2 regions of the Stenotrophomonas sp. LC732 genome follow, and region 2 is predicted to be linked to the other one. Evidence: predicted binding sites of a transcription regulator. Region 2 holds the regulator's gene; the other holds the start of a gene.
What was found. Region 2 encodes HrcA, which represses chaperone genes, less so after heat shock. Its sites were predicted from a motif close to TTNGCACTCNNNNNNNNNGAGTGCNAA; they were not measured.

Region 1 (3,411 bases), 2.3 Mb from region 2:
GCTGGTCTTGACGATTTTGCTGCGGTCGTCGGTCAGCTCCAGGTCCGGCTCGGACTGGCCGGTGGCCGCATCCTTGCCGCCCTCGTAACGGATCGCCATGTACATCACCGCACGCGCCATGTCGCCCTTGCGCTTGCCCCACACCTCGAAGGTGCCGGTGTTGCCGTCCGGCGTGCGCACCCAGTTGGAGTTGCCCGGATAGCCGCCGCTGCCGCCGCCCTGGCCGTTGTTGGCCTCGGTGGCGCGCTCGCCGCAGTTGGCGTCGCACTTGCCGAACGGCTTGTTGCCACGGTCGGCGTTCCACTGCGCGTCGGTCAGGTACAGCATGTGGGTGTCGGTATACGGCGCGTACGGCAGGCCCTTGTCACCGGTGGTGGTGGCAAAGCCCAGCGAGTTCGGCCAGGTGTGCTCGCGGTTGTACTTCAGGCCACTGCCACTGCCGGCGCGATCGGTCACCTTGGCGTAGCTGTGGTTGCGATATGCATCGAGGATCCTGCCGGAATTGTTCGGATCCTCGTCGGCGATTTCCAGAATGGTCCAGGTACTGGTGCCCGAGCCGCTGTAAGGGTAGGCGGTGTGGCCCTTGATGGTGGCATGCAGCGAGCAGCGCAGCTGGCTGGGGCTGCTGGTGTTGACCTTGGAGTAATAGCCGGCCGGCACGCCCGGGTTGCCCGGGTCCGGATTGCCGCCGGTGCTGGCCACGGTGAAGGCGATGCGGCTGTCGGCGGCCGGGTGCGCGCCCTGCAGGTCGGTGATGCGCGCGGCGCGGATGTCGAAGCGGCAGGCCTCACCGGCCACCAGCGCAGTGTTGGTGGACAGCTTCACGCTGCGGCCGCTGGCCGGGAAGGTCAACGGCACGCTGCCGGAGGTGCCGCAGCTCAGGGCGAAGGCGCCACTGGCCAGGTTCACCGTCTCGCTGAACACCACTTCCAGGTCGGCGGCGGCCGGGAAGGTGCTGCTGCCCTGCGCCGGGGTGGTGGTGGAGACCGACGGCGGTGTGTTCGGGCCCGGGGTTCCGCCGCCACTGAAGGTCTGGCCGTTGTTGCAGCTGCCGAAGGTCTGCCTGGCCGACTCGGCCCAGGTGAAGTGGGTGTACTGGCTGCCGCTGCCGGTCAGCTGCAGCGAGGTGCCCGCGGCCGTGCTGTTGGTCTCGGCCACCGGGATGTTCTGGCTGGTCATGCCGGCGGCAGGGCCACCGGAGGCGGTGATGGCGCCCTCGTAGCTGAGGAACTGGACCACCTTGCCGCTGGCATCGACCAGGGCGATGCCGTCGTTGGGGCCGTTCTGGATGCCGTTGGTCGGGTAGTTGACCACGGCGATGGTCGCGCTGCCGCAGCCGGCGGCGGTGCCGGCCGGGACCGGGTTGTTGGCGTAGACCGCGGCCGCCGAAGGATTGCTGCCGTTGTAGAGGTAGAGGCGGTAGCCGGACAGGTCCTCGCCCGCGGTGGCGACCACTTCGATGGCTTCGCCGACGTCACCGGCGGCGGTGCTGTCGTCGTAGTGCAGTTCGTTGATGAAAACCTCGGCCTGGGCCGGCGCGGCGGCCAGTGCCAGCAGGCAGGCGGCGGCAAGCGGGGACAGCAATCGCATCGACTACTCCTTGTGATTGGGAATGCCTGACCGAGCCTAAGGCCGATCCAGTGACACTTTGTCGTAAATGAACGTCAGATATCTGACAGTGCGACGCTTGTCACCGAAATTGTCCAAGACCGACGCCTTGGCCGAGGCGCGCGGGCGGAAAAATTTTTTCATTCCGCCCTTGAAAGGGGGCGGCGGGGCTCCATCTCTGCCCTGCTCCCGACGTTGTCGGGTTTCTTCACGTGCGGTTCTGGCACTCGCCTGGGGTGAGTGCTAACATCGCCGGACTTTTTTAGACCAATCAATCACTTAAGAGGTCTCCTATGAGCATCAAGCCGCTGCACGACCGCGTTGTGGTCAAGCCGATCGAAGCCGACGAAATCTCCGCCGGTGGCATCGTCATCCCCGACTCGGCCAAGGAAAAGTCCACCAAGGGTGAGGTCGTGGCCGTTGGCCCCGGCAAGCCGCTGGACAACGGCAACGTGCGCGCGCCGTCGCTGAAGGTCGGCGACAAGGTCATCTACGGCCAGTACGCCGGCAGCTCGTACAAGAGCGAAGGTGTCGAATACAAGGTCCTGCGCGAAGACGACGTGCTCGCCGTCATCGGCTGAGCCCCGGCGCGACCTGTTTCAACCTGATCCCAAACTCCCAGCCGCCGGGCATCGTCCGGCGCTACCAATGAGGTAAATGCAATGGCTGCCAAGGATATTCGTTTCGGTGAAGACGCCCGTTCGCGCATGGTGCGCGGCGTCAACGTTCTCGCCAATGCCGTCAAGGCCACCCTGGGCCCGAAGGGCCGCAACGTCGTGCTGGAAAAGAGCTTCGGCGCGCCGACCATCACCAAGGACGGCGTCTCCGTCGCCAAGGAAATCGAACTGGCTGACAAGTTCGAGAACATGGGCGCGCAGATGGTGAAGGAAGTTGCTTCGCGCACCAACGACGATGCCGGCGACGGCACCACCACCGCCACCGTGCTGGCCCAGGCCCTGATCCGCGAAGGCGCCAAGGCCGTTGCCGCCGGCATGAACCCGATGGACCTCAAGCGCGGTATCGACAAGGCCGTTTCGGCCGCCGTCGCCGAGCTGAAGAACATCTCCAAGCCGACCGCCGACGACAAGGCGATCGCCCAGGTCGGTACCATCTCGGCCAACTCGGACGAGTCGATCGGCCAGATCATCGCTGACGCGATGAAGGAAGTCGGCAAGGAAGGCGTCATCACCGTTGAAGAAGGCTCGGGCCTGGACAACGAGCTGGACGTGGTCAAGGGCATGCAGTTCGACCGCGGCTACCTGTCGCCGTACTTCATCAACAACCAGCAGTCGCAGACCGCTGACCTGGATGACCCGTTCATCCTGCTGCACGACAAGAAGATCTCCAACGTCCGTGACCTGCTGCCGGTGCTGGAAGGCGTCGCCAAGGCCGGCAAGCCGCTGCTGATCGTGGCCGAGGAAGTTGAAGGCGAAGCGCTGGCCACCCTGGTGGTCAACACCATCCGTGGCATCGTCAAGGTCGTGGCCGTCAAGGCCCCGGGCTTCGGCGACCGTCGCAAGGCGATGCTGGAAGACATGGCCGTGCTGACCGGCGGCACCGTGATCTCCGAAGAAGTCGGCCTGTCGCTGGAGAAGGCCACCATCAAGGACCTGGGCCGCGCCAAGAAGGTGCAGGTCTCCAAGGAGAACACCACCATCATCGACGGCGTCGGCGACAAGGCCAACGTTGATGCACGCGTGGCGCAGATCAAGACCCAGATCCAGGACACCTCCTCGGATTACGACCGCGAGAAGCTGCAGGAACGCGTGGCCAAGCTGGCCGGCGGTGTTGCCGTGATCAAGG
Region 2 (3,411 bases):
CAGCGCGGCAATCGACTCCGGTTCCAGATCCTCGCGGTCCAGTTCGCGCAGCTGGTGCTCCAGGAAGCCGATCCGGTCACTGACGTCGCCCTGCTGCGACAGCGCCAGCGATTCATCGACCAGCGCCTGCCAGGCCGCAGCGGCGCGGCGCACCTGGCGGCGCTCGTCCTCGTTGCCGGCATAGGCGTCCAGCAGGGCCAGCTGTGATGGGCGTGCCAGCAGGGCCTGCTGCTCGTGCTGGCCGTGGATCTCCACCAGCAGCGAGGCCAGGTCGCCCAGCTGCGCCAGGGTCACCGGGCGGCCGTTGATCCAGGCCCGCGAGCCGCCATCGGCACGGATCACGCGGCGCAGCTGGCACTGCTCCTCGTCGTCCAGCTCGTTGTCGGCCAGCCACTGGCGCGCGGCCTGCAGCTGGTCCAGCGCGAACTCGGCCGACAGCTCGGCGCGCGCGGCGCCGTGGCGGACCACGCCGCTGTCGGCGCGCAGGCCGGACAGGAAGCCCAGCGCGTCGACCATCAGTGACTTGCCGGCGCCGGTCTCGCCTGAAACCACGGTCATGCCTGGCCCGAACTCCAGTTCGGTGGCGCGGACGACGGCGAAATCCTTGATCGAAAGATGTCTGAGCATGGGTAAGGGGGTGTCAGCAGCCGCGCAACGCTAGCACGCGGGCGCGGGAGGTCCAATGACTTGCCAAGGTGATCCGCCGCCATTATCTAGTGTCCGTGTCTCACAGGTTGATTCCATGCACGGTTCTCCCGACCAGCTTGCCCCGCGTGCGCGCCATCTGCTGCGCACGCTGATCGCGCGTTACATCCAGGACGGTGAGCCGGTCGGCTCGCAGACGCTGGCGCGCGTGGCCGGGCTGGAGGTCAGTCCGGCCACCATCCGCAACATCCTGGGTGACCTGGAAGACCTGGGGCTGCTGGCCTCGCCGCACACCTCGGCCGGGCGCGTCCCGACCGCACATGGCTACCGGGTGTTCGTCGACAGCCTGCTGCAGATGCAGCCGCCGGGCGAAGGCGAGCTGGCCCGGCTGCGCCAGGAACTGGCCGGCGGCGGCAGCACCCAGGCCCTGCTTGGCAGCGCCTCGGAGCTGCTGTCGGCGATGAGCCACTTCGTCGGCGTGGTCAGCGCCCCGCGGCGCGAGCAGTTCGCGTTCCGCCAGATCGATTTCGTGGCGCTGGACGGGCGCCGGGTGCTGGCGATCCTGGTGTTCGCCGACAACGAGGTGCAGAACCGGGTCATCGAGACCCGCCAGGAGTTCGCGCCGGGCCAGCTGGAACAGGTCGCCAACTACCTCAACGCGCATTTCGCCGGCCTGCCGATGGCCGAGATCCGCACCCGCCTGCTGCTGGAACTGCGTGATGCCCGTTCGGAGCTGGAGCAGCTGCTGGCGCACAGCATCGAGCTGGCCGAGCAGGCCCTGCAGCCGGCGGCCGACGACATGCTGGTGGCCGGCCAGACCCGCCTGATGGGGGTGCAGGACCTGTCCGACCTGGAGCGGCTGCGCGAGCTGTTCGAGCTGTTCTCCAGCAAGCGGGAGATCCTGCAGCTGCTGGAGCGCACCATCCAGGCCCCGGGGGTGCGCATCTTCATTGGCGAAGAGACCGGGATGATGCCGTTGCAGGGGGTGTCGCTGGTCACCGCCCCCTATACCGCCAATGGCCAGGTGCTGGGCGTGCTGGGCGTGATCGGCCCCAAGCGGATGGCCTACGACCGGATGATCCCGCTGGTCCAGGCTACTGCCGATGTACTCGGCGCGGCGTTTTCGCCAGCCGGGCGCACTCCTGGAACATCCGACGCTTGAAACGCAGCATCCCGCCCACACTAGGGTGGGTGGAGGCGGAGACTGACCGCCAGGGACCCAGACATGAACCACGAACATCCAGATATCGAATCCCAGCAGACTGCCGCCGATGCGGCCGCCGCCGCCGGCGTCAACGACGAAGTGGAGCGCCTGCGCGCCGAGGTCGAGCAGATCAAGGCCGATGCGCTGCGTGAGCGCGCCGACCTCGAGAACCAGCGCAAGCGCGTTGCCCGTGACATCGAGCAGGCCCGCAAGTTCGCCAACGAGAAGCTGCTGGGCGAGCTGCTGCCGGTGTTCGACAGCCTGGATGCCGGCTTGAAGGCGGCCGGCGATGACCCGCATCCGCTGCGCGAGGGCCTGGAGCTGACCTACAAGCAGCTGCTGAAGGTTGCCGCCGACAACGGGCTGGTCCTGCTGGACCCGATCGGCCAGCCGTTCAACCCGGAACACCACCAGGCCATCAGCCAGGTGCCGGCCCCAGACGCCGCCCCGGGCAGCGTGGTGACCGTTTTCCAGAAGGGTTACCTGCTCAACGAGCGCCTGCTGCGGCCGGCGCTGGTGGTGGTGGCCGCCGACTGACCCCTCCAGGGCCGGAAGGCGGGAATGTCCCGTCACCCGGCCCGACGCTGAACGCGCCGAGCGACCGGAAACACAGCGTTCGGGAGATGGCTTGAATGTTCCACGAGCCTCCCCCACATCGTATTCATCCACCGGCCGAACGGCCGGACTGACCCCAACAAGCATCCTCAGGAGTCTCCCCCATGGGCAAGATCATTGGTATCGACCTCGGCACCACCAACTCGTGCGTGGCGATCATGGACGGCGGCAAGGCCCGCGTCATCGAGAATTCGGAAGGCGATCGCACCACCCCGTCGATCGTCGCCTACACCAAGGACGGCGAAGTCCTGGTGGGCGCCTCGGCCAAGCGCCAGGCCGTCACCAACCCGAAGAACACCTTCTACGCGGTGAAGCGCCTGATCGGCCGCAAGTTCACCGACGCCGAAGTGCAGAAGGACATCGCCCACGTCCCGTACAGCATCCTGGCCCATGACAACGGCGATGCCTGGGTGGCCACCAGCGACGGCAAGAAGATGGCGCCGCAGGAAATCTCGGCCAAGGTGCTGGAAAAGATGAAGAAGACCGCCGAGGACTTCCTCGGTGAGAAGGTCACCGAAGCGGTCATCACCGTGCCGGCCTACTTCAACGACAGCCAGCGCCAGGCGACCAAGGATGCCGGCCGCATCGCCGGCCTGGACGTCAAGCGCATCATCAACGAGCCGACCGCGGCCGCGCTGGCCTATGGCCTGGACAAGGGCGACAACAAGGATCGCAAGATCGTGGTGTACGACCTGGGCGGCGGCACCTTCGACGTCTCGGTGATCGAGATCGCCAACGTTGACGGCGAGAAGCAGTTCGAAGTGCTGGCCACCAACGGCGACACCTTCCTGGGCGGCGAAGACTTCGACAACCGCGTCATCGAGTACCTGGTTGAAGAATTCAACAAGGACCAGGGCATCGACCTGCGCAAGGATCCGCTGGCCCTGCAGCGCCTGAAGGACGCTGCCGAGCGCGCCAAGATCGAGCTGTCCAGCGCCCAGCAGACC

Region 1: ACT6SE_RS18925 (co-chaperone GroES) is a predicted target of HrcA. The motif match lies at 1,829-1,855, and genes of this name have one in related genera.

What each region holds. Positions count from the first base shown of each region.
Region 1 is NZ_CP199214.1:4,005,752-4,009,162, reverse strand. Features, by position in the region: gene ACT6SE_RS18930 (endonuclease) at 1-1,590, opposite strand, end outside; gene ACT6SE_RS18925 (co-chaperone GroES) at 1,902-2,189, shown strand; gene groL (chaperonin GroEL) at 2,271-3,411, shown strand, end outside.
Region 2 is NZ_CP199214.1:1,700,587-1,703,997, forward strand. Features, by position in the region: gene recN (DNA repair protein RecN) at 1-627, opposite strand, end outside; gene hrcA (heat-inducible transcriptional repressor HrcA) at 743-1,807, shown strand; gene grpE (nucleotide exchange factor GrpE) at 1,871-2,386, shown strand; gene dnaK (molecular chaperone DnaK) at 2,569-3,411, shown strand, end outside.